Regions from separate parts of the Metabacillus sediminilitoris genome, predicted to be linked through region 2. Evidence: a T-box and tRNA genes for the amino acid it is inferred to sense, from the RefSeq annotation. Region 2 holds a T-box; the other regions hold tRNA genes.

Region 1 (3,182 bases), 1.2 Mb from region 2:
CTCTGACCGACAGCTTAGAAGGCTGTTGCTCTATCCTGCTGAGCTAAAGGCGCATGAAATAATATGGCGGAGAAGGAGGGATTTGAACCCTCGCGCCGCTTACACGACCTACACCCTTAGCAGGGGCGCCTCTTCAGCCACTTGAGTACTTCCCCATATGGCTCCGCAGGTAGGACTCGAACCTACGACCGATCGGTTAACAGCCGATAGCTCTACCACTGAGCTACTGCGGAATAAAATAAAATGGTGGGCCTAAATGGACTCGAACCATCGACCTCACGCTTATCAGGCGTGCGCTCTAACCAGCTGAGCTATAGGCCCATTTTGTCTAGCTTCGGCTCCTAGCTTTTCGGCCGCTTCGATCTGTTCCCACAAATCCAAAACCAGGATTTGCATGACCAGCTCTCCATCGTCTCTCAAAGCTGAACAGTCGCCTACGCATTTCACATTTTGGAGCGGGTGAAGGGAATCGAACCCTCATCATCAGCTTGGAAGGCTGAGGTTTTACCACTAAACTACACCCGCATATCGAAATATTGGAGGCACCACCCGGATTTGAACCGGGGATAAAGGTTTTGCAGACCTCTGCCTTACCACTTGGCTATGATGCCTTATAAATATGGCTGGGCTAGCTGGATTCGAACCAACGAATGACGGAGTCAAAGTCCGTTGCCTTACCGCTTGGCTATAGCCCATTGATTAGCTTCATGCAAAACTTCCAGAATATGCTGCACGAAATATCGTCGACTACTAAGTATACTTTAAAGCAAGATAAAAACTACTCACTCAGTATCGCCTTTATTTAAAAAAACTATTCTAGCATGCAAAACCCGCAAGATAGTTATTCTTCTAGGAAATAGTCACTACCAAGTCAATTTTAAAACTTAATAAAATCTGTACAATTTCATCAAATTTTTCTTTCTAACAACTCTTATGTGTAGCGCTAATTGAAACCTATTCCCTCTAATAAAAAATGGGGCGACTGATGGGAATCGAACCCACGAATGTCGGAACCACAATCCGATGCGTTAACCACTTCGCCACAATCGCCATTATAAAATTGGCAGGGGCAGTAGGAATCGAACCCACATCAAAGGTTTTGGAGACCTCTATTCTACCGTTAAACTATGCCCCTATTAAAATGGTGGAGGGGGGCAGATTCGAACTGCCGAACCCTAAGGAGCGGATTTACAGTCCGCCGCGTTTAGCCACTTCGCTACCCCTCCATATGATTTAGAAGAATACAAATCAGATTATGTTTAAAGGTGGCTCGGGACGGAATCGAACCGCCGACACATGGATTTTCAGTCCATTGCTCTACCGACTGAGCTACCGAGCCACACACAATCTATTTCCATGTCATTAGTAGTTGTTACTCCTACTGGAATAAAATGGCGGTCCGGACGGGACTCGAACCCGCGACCTCCTGCGTGACAGGCAGGCATTCTAACCAACTGAACTACCGGACCATTTTGGTTCCACTTAACAGCACTACTATGTTTCCTCGCTAAGAAGAATAACCAACGTAGCATCGTCAACTAAAATTGGTTGCGGGGACAGGATTTGAACCTGCGACCTTCGGGTTATGAGCCCGACGAGCTACCGGACTGCTCCACCCCGCGACAATAAAGAGAATTAATTATGGAGGAGGAAGGGGGATTCGAACCCCCGCGGGCTTTGACACCCCTGTCGGTTTTCAAGACCGATCCCTTCAGCCGGACTTGGGTATTCCTCCATCATAAGTGGAGCCTAGCGGGATCGAACCGCTGACCTCCTGCGTGCAAAGCAGGCGCTCTCCCAGCTGAGCTAAGGCCCCATAAATTAGAATATCCAAATTCTCCATTAAGAAAAATGGTGCCGGCGAGAGGACTTGAACCCCCAACCTACTGATTACAAGTCAGTTGCTCTACCAATTGAGCTACACCGGCATAATTAAAATATTGTTGAATTAATTTATTTGTACTTAATAATGGTGGAGGATGACGGGATCGAACCGCCGACCCTCTGCTTGTAAGGCAGATGCTCTCCCAGCTGAGCTAATCCTCCAATGAAAGGTGTAAATGGTGACCCGTACGGGATTCGAACCCGTGTTACCGCCGTGAAAGGGCGGTGTCTTAACCGCTTGACCAACGGGCCAATTATAAATTGACAAAATAATAGCCCCAACTAAGGGGCTTTTGCCTGGCAACGTCCTACTCTCACAAGGGGAAACCCCTAACTACCATCGGCGCTGAAGAGCTTAACTTCCGTGTTCGGCATGGGAACGGGTGTGACCTCTTCGCCATCGTCACCAGACATTTAGTTTGAAGGTTGTTCCTTCAAAACTAGATAACGATTCACAATTCAATTCACTTTGTTTAACGCATATATATTAGGTTAAGTCCTCGATCGATTAGTATCAGTCAGCTCCACACGTCACCGCGCTTCCACCTCTGACCTATCAACCTGATCATCTTTCAGGGATCTTACTAGCTTGCGCTATGGGAAATCTCATCTTGAGGGGGGCTTCATGCTTAGATGCTTTCAGCACTTATCCCTTCCGCACATAGCTACCCAGCTATGCCTTTGGCAAGACAACTGGTACACCAGCGGTGCGTCCATCCCGGTCCTCTCGTACTAAGGACAGCTCCTCTCAAATTTCCTACGCCCACGACGGATAGGGACCGAACTGTCTCACGACGTTCTGAACCCAGCTCGCGTACCGCTTTAATGGGCGAACAGCCCAACCCTTGGGACCGACTACAGCCCCAGGATGCGATGAGCCGACATCGAGGTGCCAAACCTCCCCGTCGATGTGGACTCTTGGGGGAGATAAGCCTGTTATCCCCGGGGTAGCTTTTATCCGTTGAGCGATGGCCCTTCCATGCGGAACCACCGGATCACTAAGCCCGACTTTCGTCCCTGCTCGACTTGTAGGTCTCGCAGTCAAGCTCCCTTGTGCCTTTACACTCTACGAATGATTTCCAACCATTCTGAGGGAACCTTTGGGCGCCTCCGTTACATTTTAGGAGGCGACCGCCCCAGTCAAACTGCCCACCTGACACTGTCTCCCAGCCCGATAAGGGCTGCGGGTTAGAATTTCAATACAGCCAGGGTAGTATCCCACCGACGCCTCCACCGAAGCTAGCGCTCCGGCTTCTCAGGCTCCTACCTATCCTGTACAAGCTGTACCAAAATTCAAT
Region 2 (3,182 bases):
ATGTTGCCATTTATCTTCTAATAAGTTCAGCTTCCTGCATAATTGATATAAATAATGTGCACCACGAAACTGATCATGATTTATTTTATTCAAATAAGAGATGGAATTTTGAGCAAATTGCCGTGCTTGCTCCAGATTATTTTGGTCTAATTCTTGGATAATTTCCTTAATGATATCCAATGAATAAACGGCTGTTCTTAAGGTGCGAATCATCATCACTTAACGGACATGTATGCGGTGATACCTGCGATACCCATTTTCCGGGTACGTGAAGGTGTTAGAAGGTCCATCTTTCCCCAATACCGACCTACTGGATCTGAAACCATCTCCTTTACTTATAAGACGAGCAATCAACTGGATTTCATCCAACAGTTGTCGAAAAATTACCATTATTAGTAAATCGGTTAGTTGACGCAGGTAACACAGTCATCGTTGTTGAGCATAATCCTGACCTCATTCGTGAATCAGATTGGATTATCGACCTGGGCCCTGAAGGCAGAATTGCAGGCGAGATGATCTTCGCAGAAGGAACATCAGCGGAAGTTGGGAGAGAAAAAGAATTTTATACTGGGGCTTTTATTAATTAAGGAAGTGGAGACTGTCCCAAACTGAAAAGGGGGCAGTCCTCATCGAGTTAAGATGTGAAACGAAAAGAGATAGTCAACATTAGTGTGTAGCTAGTACAACTAGGTTTATTTTTGTCTTTCAGGAATCTGGATGGATTTGTCTTACTAACGATGTTGCATTCTTTTATATTTTTTGATAATATCGTTTCATAGCTAACGATTATGAAAACTTAATGAGGTGGGTTAATATTCATTTATTTAATGAGGATGGGGAACTGCTTCCCGAAGAAATGGAGACAATCAATCAGTTAACGAAAATCCCGATTCACTCGCTAAATCTAGATGCGATTGCAGTTGTTACAAATGTCTATCGGGTCGCACAAGGGTTAAGAAACAAAATGGAACGGGAAGTCTTATCTGAATATGGGTTATCATGGACGGCATTTTCGATGCTATATGATTTGTGGATTTGGGAATCCATCGAGACGAAAAAATTAGCTGAGTCAGCAGGTGTATCAAAAGCCACAGTAAGTAATATAACGAAAACACTTGAACGAAAAGAGCTATGTTATAGAAAAAGTGACACTAGGGACAGAAGGATGACTTTCGTTGCGTTAACCGACAAGGGAAAGCAAGTGATGGAGAAGCTATATCCGCGATTCCATGTAGGCGAAATCGAGATTGTTTCTGGATTGTCAATAGATGAACAAAAGAGTATGACTAAATTACTAAGAAAAGTCATTCGAGAAAATCATTTCTAATTACCAACAATTACATATTGAAAAAGCAATGATGGGAAATCCAGTAGTCGTTATCTCCCTGTAAACAGAGAGTCGATGGTTGGTGAGAATCGGCACAAAGATAACACGAATTACATTCCTTGAGCTTTCTTTGTGAAACATAAAGCAGCAAAGAACGGACGAGCCGTTAATCGTTGAGTGGAAGGATGATTTCCTTCAATAAGGGTGGTACCGCGTGCAAAAGTTAAACCACGTCCCTTTTATTAGGGATGTGGTTTTTTTATTTTTATTTTTTAGGAGGAACAAAGATGAGTCATTTCATTGAACAATTAAACGAGGAACAACTTACAGAAGTAAGGCGGCAAATGCAAATTTACAGCCAAGGCGTAAAAGAGATTATTCCAACGGAAGAGTTAGAAAATAAAATTGCAAAATCCATTTTAGAAAATAAACCACTAAAAATTAAACTAGGCTTAGATCCTTCAGCACCAGATGTGCATCTTGGCCATACTGTGGTCCTTAACAAAATGAGGCAGTTTCAAGAAAATGGTCACATCATCCAACTCATTATAGGTGACTTTACCGGAAAAATTGGCGATCCAACAGGAAAATCTGTTGCTCGAAAACAATTAACAGATGAAGAGGTTAAGCATAATGCGAAAACATACTTCGAACAATTTGCAAAGGTTATCGATATGGAAAAAGTCGAACTGCATTATAACTCAAAATGGTTATCAACATTAAACTTTGAAGATGTCATTCAACTAGCAGGAAAAATCACCGTCGCAAGGCTATTAGAAAGAGATGACTTTGAAGAACGAATTGCTTTTGGAAAACCAATTTCTCTGCATGAATTCTTTTACCCTCTAATGCAAGGATATGATTCCGTCGTATTAGAATGTGATATAGAACTAGGTGGAACAGATCAACACTTCAACATTTTGATGGGAAGACATTTTCAAGAAAAGTTTGGGAAGGAAAAGCAAGTAGCCTTGTTAATGCCATTATTAGAGGGGCTTGATGGTGTTGAGAAGATGTCTAAATCAAAGAAAAACTACATTGGTATTGATGAAAGTCCACAAGAAATGTACGGAAAAGCGATGTCCATTCCAGATGAATTAATGAATAAGTACTTCGAATTAGTAACAGATTTTACTCCTGAACAAATTCAAACCATTAAAGATCAGATCGAAACAGGTGTATTGCACCCAAGAGATGCAAAAATGTTATTAGGTAAGACAATTGTTAGAATGTACCATGGATTAGAAGCGGCGGAAAGCGCAGAACAACATTTTATCTCAGTCTTTCAACATAGGTCATTACCTGATGAGATTCCAGTGATTGATTGGAATGGAAAGATGGAAACAACCATCATAGACCTGCTTGTTGATTTAAAACTATTAAACTCTAAAAGTGAAGCCCGTAGAATGATTGAGAATAGGGGAGTTAGGATAAATGGAAACAAGGTCGAAGATACGAACTTACAACTTTTGATGACCGATGGATTAATCGTACAAATTGGTAAACGAAAATTCGTTAAAATAAATATACAATAAGGTATGTGTTAAAGTTGTCTATTTTATGAATCTCTTATTTGAAGGGAAGAGAGGGTTCTTTTATTAAGGTATTAAGTAATAGAAGAATGTATCTTTATTAATTATGTAAAAATTGTGTAAGCGAGCTTGTTATTTTGATAAGGGTGAACAAGCTCGCTTATTTTTTAAATGGTTGTTTTCTAAAAGATGTAGTGATCAAATTAGTAGATTTTTGACTAGTATTTTTGTTAAGAACGATTAGTAGTCTAGATTGTTTTTTTTTTTGAAGAATCTTATTAATTTTAAATTGATATTTGTTGTTGTAAGATTTTTTTTCCATT
Region 3 (3,182 bases), 1.6 Mb from region 2:
ATTTATCTGGTGACGATGGCGAAGAGGTCACACCCGTTCCCATGCCGAACACGGAAGTTAAGCTCTTCAGCGCCGATGGTAGTTAGGGGTTTCCCCTTGTGAGAGTAGGACGTTGCCAGGTAAAGCCCCTTATTTGGGGCTATTATTTTGTAAAATTTTGTTGTTGGCCCGTTGGTCAAGCGGTTAAGACACCGCCCTTTCACGGCGGTAACACGGGTTCGAATCCCGTACGGGTCACCATTTCATTTATCTTTAATTTGGAGGATTAGCTCAGCTGGGAGAGCATCTGCCTTACAAGCAGAGGGTCGGCGGTTCGATCCCGTCATCCTCCACCATTGATTCAATATTCATTTTATATTGAGCCATTAGCTCAGTCGGTAGAGCATCTGACTTTTAATCAGAGGGTCGAAGGTTCGAGTCCTTCATGGCTCACCATTTACACACCTTGCGGGTGTGGCGGAATTGGCAGACGCGCTAGACTTAGGATCTAGTGTCTTTATGACGTGGGGGTTCAAGTCCCTTCACCCGCACCATTTAAATATTGCGGAAGTAGTTCAGTGGTAGAACACCACCTTGCCAAGGTGGGGGTCGCGGGTTCGAATCCCGTCTTCCGCTCCAGATATGCCGGGGTGGCGGAACTGGCAGACGCACAGGACTTAAAATCCTGCGGTAGGTGACTACCGTACCGGTTCGATTCCGGTCCTCGGCACTTCATATAATATGCGCCCGTAGCTCAATTGGATAGAGCGTTTGACTACGGATCAAAAGGTTAGGGGTTCGACTCCTCTCGGGCGCGCCAATTAAAACATGGGGCCTTAGCTCAGCTGGGAGAGCGCCTGCTTTGCACGCAGGAGGTCAGCGGTTCGATCCCGCTAGGCTCCACTTAACATCCTTTATATTATGGCGGTGTAGCTCAGCTGGCTAGAGCATTCGGTTCATACCCGAAAGGTCGTGGGTTCGACTCCCTCCGCCGCTATTAAAATTAAATAATTGTCCTAAATAGTATTATTGACAATTAAACTCATGAATATTGGACCCTTAGCTCAGTTGGTTAGAGCAGACGGCTCATAACCGTCCGGTCGTAGGTTCGAGTCCTACAGGGTCCATTTATTGGAGGAATACCCAAGTCCGGCTGAAGGGATCGGTCTTGAAAACCGACAGGGGTGTCAAAGCCCGCGGGGGTTCGAATCCCCCTTCCTCCTCCATATTTAATTCTCTTTATTGTCGCGGGGTGGAGCAGTCCGGTAGCTCGTCGGGCTCATAACCCGAAGGTCGCAGGTTCAAATCCTGTCCCCGCAACCAAATTTAGTTGACGATGCTACGTTGGTTATTCTTCTTAGCGAGGAAACATAGTAGTGCTGTTAAGTACAACCAAAATGGTCCGGTAGTTCAGTTGGTTAGAATGCCTGCCTGTCACGCAGGAGGTCGCGGGTTCGAGTCCCGTCCGGACCGCCATTATTTTACAAAAACACTTATCTCAAGTAAAAGGGTTTCGATAAGCGAAAAGGTCGAGGAAACGACTAAGCGAACACCGGAGCGTATGTAAATACGTGAGGATGTGAGTGCAGGAGTTGACGTAGAGATTTGAAGCTTAGCGGAAGCCGAAAACAATTTGGCTCAGTAGCTCAGTCGGTAGAGCAATGGACTGAAAATCCATGTGTCGGCGGTTCGATTCCGTCCTGAGCCACCTTTAAACTTATTCTTGTTTGTATTCATCTAAATCACATGGAGGGGTAGCGAAGTGGCTAAACGCGGCGGACTGTAAATCCGCTCCTTAGGGTTCGGCAGTTCGAATCTGCCCCCCTCCACCAATTAGAATATACGTGGCGATTGTGGCGAAGTGGTTAACGCATCGGATTGTGGTTCCGACATTCGTGGGTTCGATTCCCATCAGTCGCCCCTTTTATGTTTGCGGGTGTAGTTTAGTGGTAAAACCTCAGCCTTCCAAGCTGATGATGAGGGTTCGATTCCCTTCACCCGCTCCAAAATTTGAAATACATAGGCGACTGTTCTGCTTTGAGAGCTGGTCATGCAAATCCTTGTTTTGGATTTGTGGGAACAGTTTGAAGTGGCCGAAAAGCTAGTAGCCGAAGTTAGACAAAAATGGGCCTATAGCTCAGCTGGTTAGAGCGCACGCCTGATAAGCGTGAGGTCGATGGTTCGAGTCCATTTAGGCCCACCATTTTATTTTATTCCGCAGTAGCTCAGTGGTAGAGCTATCGGCTGTTAACCGATCGGTCGTAGGTTCGAGTCCTACCTGCGGAGCCATTTTTTATTTGGAGCTGCAAATGCTATAGAGGTAATAATACTAATTGTCAGTGACAATAGTGGTTCCAATGTCTATTTTATACATATCATGCGCCTTTAGCTCAGCAGGATAGAGCAACAGCCTTCTAAGCTGTCGGTCAGAGGTTCGAATCCTCTAAGGCGCGTAAAAAACTAATCCACTTATTGGATTAGTTTTTTTAATATATACTTTTACAATAACTCCTATCATAATACCTCATTTAAATCCACTTAATGCTACATTCATTTAGGCTGTGTTTCTTCTACTTACCAAGTGCGAAAACTAGCTAGCTTATATCCTCTTACCATTAATCTTCACGGTCTCATAGAAAAATATTGGTTTTGTCCTCCTATAGGTAATAAAATCCTTTTTTTAGAATAAAATATATCGGTAGTTTAAGTAACGCTTACATAAAAACTTCTTGAAGGCTATCAATCTTTTATTTGTTATCCATAAATAATAGGAGGGATTCTAATGATTTTTTCACAACCTGGCACGAGGGGATCTAAAGTTAGTTTTAAATCGCGATATGAAAATTATATTGGTGGAGAGTGGACAGCGCCAGTTAAAGGTGAATATTTTGAAAATGTTTCACCGGTAAATGGACATGCTTTTTGCGAAGTGCCTCGTTCTACTGCAGAAGATATCGAGCTTGCACTTGATGCAGCACATGCAGCAAAAAAAGCATGGGGAGAATCGTCTGCTGCTGTACGTGCAAATATATTAAATAAGATTGCTGATCGCATTGAAACAAATTTAGAAATGCTAGCTGTTGCTGAAACATGGGATAACGGTAAACCAATTAGAGAAACATTAAATGCAGATATTCCCTTAGCAATAGATCATTTTCGTTATTTTGCTGGAAGCATACGTTCTCAGGAAGGTAGTATCAGTG
Region 4 (3,182 bases), 1.3 Mb from region 2:
CGGGACGGTTCCTGATGAGAAGTATTTGGGCTATAAAAGTGTCTTGTATGAAAACGGTTTTGAGTTAAACAGTTTAATCAATGTTAAACAGACCTCGACAAATAATTTTTTGATACAACAAGACATAGAAGCATATTTTAATCAGGCTGACCGCCTCGATTTCACATGTGTCTTCGCTGCAAACGATATCATGGCGCTTGAATTCTTGAAAGCTGCTCAAAAAAGGGGAATCCGTATCCCTGAAGATATCAGTTTGATTGGCTTCGATGATACGTATCTTGCTAAAATCATGGGGATTTCCAGTATCCATCAACCAATCGAAGAAATGGTCAAAACTACCATTGAGATTCTTCTCAATCGAATTGAAAACGAAGTCTCATCAGAAAAGATTAATATACAATTAGCTCCCACATTAATTGAAAGAAAAAGCTCTAATTTTAAAAGATAGCAATATCACTTTGGCTGTAAAAAAGGGAGTCATAATGTATATTAAGATTTCATTAAATATCAAAAGCATTTTTAAAAGGCAACTCCCTATTATTGGGTTAGTTGCCTTCTTCTAACATCATTAAGTAATCCTAGTGTTAATTCGATGCGATACTTTCTCTACATTGGCAATACAGCAATGCTCCGCTTAATTATTGTTGATCACCACGACCCATTCAATACATTAATACATGCTTTCGTTATCCTCATTTTAATTTTGAGCTACTATATTATTAACAATACACCTGCCAGGAAATCCCTCAATAATAAATAATTGGTTAGAATTCGATGATGCTATGCTCGTTATCAATACGAATACGTTGTTAACATGTCTTCAATGTAAAATTTTTTATGGATTAAAGATTCTTTTTACCCCTAAGTATAGATAATCGCGTATTTACAACGTTTAGGGTATTACAGTATAAAAAATCCCAATTTCATTAAATCCTGAGCTCTGGCTACATGTTTGAATTTTGCAATATCTACTCTGATAATAAGTGTTTTAGGAGTAATTTGAGCGATTTTCTTATTTTGGTTATAATTCATGATAGGCCTCCTAGTCATGATAGATTTGTCCTTTTCGCTGGCCAGCTTTGGGACATTTTAATCATACCAAGAGGTCTTTTTGATACTCAAATCTCATTTTCATTCATTACAGGAATGCTTGCCCGATTGTTCAGTAACCTTGAGACCAACCTGATTGGTAGTCATAATTGATTATACTTTCTAAAATTTTTTATCCACACGATTAGCAACTCACTTTATTAATATAAAACACAAAAAAGCCAATACTCTGATTGCTCAAAGCATTGACTTTACAAGTTTTTCGAAATTATTAGATACCAGTGGTCGGGGTCGAACCGACACTCCTCACGGAACACGATTTTGAGTCGTGCGCGTCTGCCAATTCCGCCACACTGGCAAATCAAAAATCATTTAAATGGTGCCGAGGACCGGAATCGAACCGGTACGGTAGTCACCTACCGCAGGATTTTAAGTCCTGTGCGTCTGCCAGTTCCGCCACCCCGGCAAGGGTGTAAATAAAAATGGAGGCGGCAACCGGATTTGAACCGGTGATAAAGGTTTTGCAGACCTCTGCCTTACCACTTGGCTATGCCGCCTTCATAAAACTGGAGCGGAAGACGGGATTCGAACCCGCGACCCCCACCTTGGCAAGGTGATGTTCTACCACTGAACTACTTCCGCGACTTGCTTATATAATTTGTATACTCTAGCCTATGCAAGAGTTTCAAAAATGTGTAATAAAAATGGCTGGGCTAGCTGGATTCGAACCAACGAATGACGGAGTCAAAGTCCGTTGCCTTACCACTTGGCTATAGCCCATTGAATTAGTTGTTTAAATGGGGCGACTGATGGGAATCGAACCCACGAATGTCGGAACCACAATCCGATGCGTTAACCACTTCGCCACAATCGCCACTATATAATTGGCAGGGGCAGTAGGAATCGAACCCACACCAAAGGTTTTGGAGACCTCTATTCTACCGTTAAACTATGCCCCTATAAATGGTGGAGGGGGGCAGATTCGAACTGCCGAACCCTAAGGAGCGGATTTACAGTCCGCCGCGTTTAGCCACTTCGCTACCCCTCCATATATGTGAAACAGTGCCGGCGAGAGGACTTGAACCCCCAACCTACTGATTACAAGTCAGTTGCTCTACCAATTGAGCTACACCGGCATGCTTTTTTGACTTTAGGACTGTTATACACTAAAGGTGGCTCAGGACGGAATCGAACCGCCGACACATGGATTTTCAGTCCATTGCTCTACCGACTGAGCTACTGAGCCAAATTGTTTTCGGCTTCCGCTAAGCTTCAAATCTCTTCGTCAACTCCTACACTCACATCCTCACGTATTTACATACGCTCCGGTGTTCGCTTAGTCGTTTCCTCGACCTTTTCGCTTATCGAAACCCTTTTACTTGAGATAAGTGTTTTATTAAAATAATGGCGGTCCGGACGGGACTCGAACCCGCGACCTCCTGCGTGACAGGCAGGCATTCTAACCAACTGAACTACCGGACCATTGGTTGCGGGGACAGGATTTGAACCTGCGACCTTCGGGTTATGAGCCCGACGAGCTACCGGACTGCTCCACCCCGCGACAATAGTAATACATATAAACTTTATGGTGGAGGATGACGGGATCGAACCGCCGACCCTCTGCTTGTAAGGCAGATGCTCTCCCAGCTGAGCTAATCCTCCATATGAAAGGTGTAAATGGTGACCCGTACGGGATTCGAACCCGTGTTACCGCCGTGAAAGGGCGGTGTCTTAACCGCTTGACCAACGGGCCAATGTATATATAAATAGTGGCGGAGAGCAAGGGATTTGAACCCTTGAGACAGCTTTCACCGCCTACACGATTTCCAATCGTGCTCCTTCGGCCACTCGGACAGCTCTCCAAAATGGCTCCGCAGGTAGGACTCGAACCTACGACCGATCGGTTAACAGCCGATAGCTCTACCACTGAGCTACTGCGGAATAATTATAAATTTCAAAGCCTGGCGACGTCCTACTCTCACAAGGGGAAACCCCTAACTACCATCGGCGCTGAAGAGCTTAACTTCCGTGTTCGGCATGGGAACGGGTGTGACCTCTTCGCCATCGCCACCAGACATTTGTGACAAATATTATTATACTATTTGAGAAGAATATTTCAAGTGTTTTTTTAC

What was found. The T-box of region 2 lies ahead of tyrS (tyrosine--tRNA ligase). A T-box ahead of a tRNA ligase gene usually reads a tRNA of that ligase, here a tRNA-Tyr.
Region 1: it encodes a tRNA-Tyr, which carries the amino acid that the T-box ahead of tyrS (tyrosine--tRNA ligase) is inferred to sense. The anticodon was not compared.
Region 3: it encodes a tRNA-Tyr, which carries the amino acid that the T-box ahead of tyrS (tyrosine--tRNA ligase) is inferred to sense. The anticodon was not compared.
Region 4: it encodes a tRNA-Tyr, which carries the amino acid that the T-box ahead of tyrS (tyrosine--tRNA ligase) is inferred to sense. The anticodon was not compared.

What each region holds. Positions count from the first base shown of each region.
Region 1 is NZ_CP046266.1:620,854-624,035, reverse strand. It holds tRNA gene GMB29_RS03320 (tRNA-Arg) at 1-53, opposite strand, end outside; tRNA gene GMB29_RS03315 (tRNA-Ser) at 65-155, opposite strand; tRNA gene GMB29_RS03310 (tRNA-Asn) at 159-233, opposite strand; tRNA gene GMB29_RS03305 (tRNA-Ile) at 245-321, opposite strand; tRNA gene GMB29_RS03300 (tRNA-Gly) at 452-525, opposite strand; tRNA gene GMB29_RS03295 (tRNA-Cys) at 538-611, opposite strand; tRNA gene GMB29_RS03290 (tRNA-Gln) at 621-695, opposite strand; tRNA gene GMB29_RS03285 (tRNA-His) at 975-1,050, opposite strand; tRNA gene GMB29_RS03280 (tRNA-Trp) at 1,062-1,135, opposite strand; tRNA gene GMB29_RS03275 (tRNA-Tyr) at 1,143-1,226, opposite strand; tRNA gene GMB29_RS03270 (tRNA-Phe) at 1,267-1,339, opposite strand; tRNA gene GMB29_RS03265 (tRNA-Asp) at 1,393-1,469, opposite strand; tRNA gene GMB29_RS03260 (tRNA-Met) at 1,546-1,622, opposite strand; tRNA gene GMB29_RS03255 (tRNA-Ser) at 1,643-1,735, opposite strand; tRNA gene GMB29_RS03250 (tRNA-Ala) at 1,744-1,816, opposite strand; tRNA gene GMB29_RS03245 (tRNA-Thr) at 1,853-1,928, opposite strand; tRNA gene GMB29_RS03240 (tRNA-Val) at 1,971-2,046, opposite strand; tRNA gene GMB29_RS03235 (tRNA-Glu) at 2,062-2,136, opposite strand; rRNA gene rrf (5S ribosomal RNA) at 2,180-2,295, opposite strand; rRNA gene GMB29_RS03225 (23S ribosomal RNA) at 2,373-3,182, opposite strand, start outside.
Region 2 is NZ_CP046266.1:1,866,513-1,869,694, forward strand. It holds gene GMB29_RS08990 (hypothetical protein) at 1-213, opposite strand, end outside; gene GMB29_RS08995 (MarR family transcriptional regulator) at 800-1,327, shown strand; T-box leader at 1,347-1,568, shown strand; gene tyrS (tyrosine--tRNA ligase) at 1,615-2,862, shown strand; gene GMB29_RS09005 (hypothetical protein) at 3,020-3,182, opposite strand, start outside.
Region 3 is NZ_CP046266.1:307,817-310,998, forward strand. It holds rRNA gene rrf (5S ribosomal RNA) at 6-121, shown strand; tRNA gene GMB29_RS01620 (tRNA-Glu) at 166-240, shown strand; tRNA gene GMB29_RS01625 (tRNA-Val) at 260-335, shown strand; tRNA gene GMB29_RS01630 (tRNA-Lys) at 360-435, shown strand; tRNA gene GMB29_RS01635 (tRNA-Leu) at 448-533, shown strand; tRNA gene GMB29_RS01640 (tRNA-Gly) at 544-618, shown strand; tRNA gene GMB29_RS01645 (tRNA-Leu) at 624-709, shown strand; tRNA gene GMB29_RS01650 (tRNA-Arg) at 723-799, shown strand; tRNA gene GMB29_RS01655 (tRNA-Ala) at 810-882, shown strand; tRNA gene GMB29_RS01660 (tRNA-Met) at 903-976, shown strand; tRNA gene GMB29_RS01665 (tRNA-Ile) at 1,033-1,106, shown strand; tRNA gene GMB29_RS01670 (tRNA-Ser) at 1,113-1,205, shown strand; tRNA gene GMB29_RS01675 (tRNA-Met) at 1,226-1,302, shown strand; tRNA gene GMB29_RS01680 (tRNA-Asp) at 1,379-1,455, shown strand; tRNA gene GMB29_RS01685 (tRNA-Phe) at 1,615-1,687, shown strand; tRNA gene GMB29_RS01690 (tRNA-Tyr) at 1,728-1,811, shown strand; tRNA gene GMB29_RS01695 (tRNA-His) at 1,827-1,899, shown strand; tRNA gene GMB29_RS01700 (tRNA-Gly) at 1,912-1,985, shown strand; tRNA gene GMB29_RS01705 (tRNA-Ile) at 2,106-2,182, shown strand; tRNA gene GMB29_RS01710 (tRNA-Asn) at 2,194-2,268, shown strand; tRNA gene GMB29_RS01715 (tRNA-Arg) at 2,359-2,432, shown strand; gene adh (aldehyde dehydrogenase) at 2,762-3,182, shown strand, end outside.
Region 4 is NZ_CP046266.1:567,979-571,160, reverse strand. It holds gene GMB29_RS02950 (LacI family DNA-binding transcriptional regulator) at 1-448, shown strand, start outside; gene GMB29_RS02945 (phosphate-starvation-inducible PsiE family protein) at 593-760, shown strand; gene GMB29_RS27580 (hypothetical protein) at 901-1,032, opposite strand; tRNA gene GMB29_RS02940 (tRNA-Leu) at 1,327-1,408, opposite strand; tRNA gene GMB29_RS02935 (tRNA-Leu) at 1,428-1,516, opposite strand; tRNA gene GMB29_RS02930 (tRNA-Cys) at 1,534-1,607, opposite strand; tRNA gene GMB29_RS02925 (tRNA-Gly) at 1,618-1,692, opposite strand; tRNA gene GMB29_RS02920 (tRNA-Gln) at 1,756-1,830, opposite strand; tRNA gene GMB29_RS02915 (tRNA-His) at 1,849-1,924, opposite strand; tRNA gene GMB29_RS02910 (tRNA-Trp) at 1,936-2,009, opposite strand; tRNA gene GMB29_RS02905 (tRNA-Tyr) at 2,015-2,098, opposite strand; tRNA gene GMB29_RS02900 (tRNA-Thr) at 2,114-2,186, opposite strand; tRNA gene GMB29_RS02895 (tRNA-Phe) at 2,224-2,296, opposite strand; tRNA gene GMB29_RS02890 (tRNA-Asp) at 2,456-2,532, opposite strand; tRNA gene GMB29_RS02885 (tRNA-Met) at 2,535-2,611, opposite strand; tRNA gene GMB29_RS02880 (tRNA-Val) at 2,637-2,712, opposite strand; tRNA gene GMB29_RS02875 (tRNA-Glu) at 2,729-2,803, opposite strand; tRNA gene GMB29_RS02870 (tRNA-Ser) at 2,821-2,912, opposite strand; tRNA gene GMB29_RS02865 (tRNA-Asn) at 2,917-2,991, opposite strand; rRNA gene rrf (5S ribosomal RNA) at 3,010-3,125, opposite strand.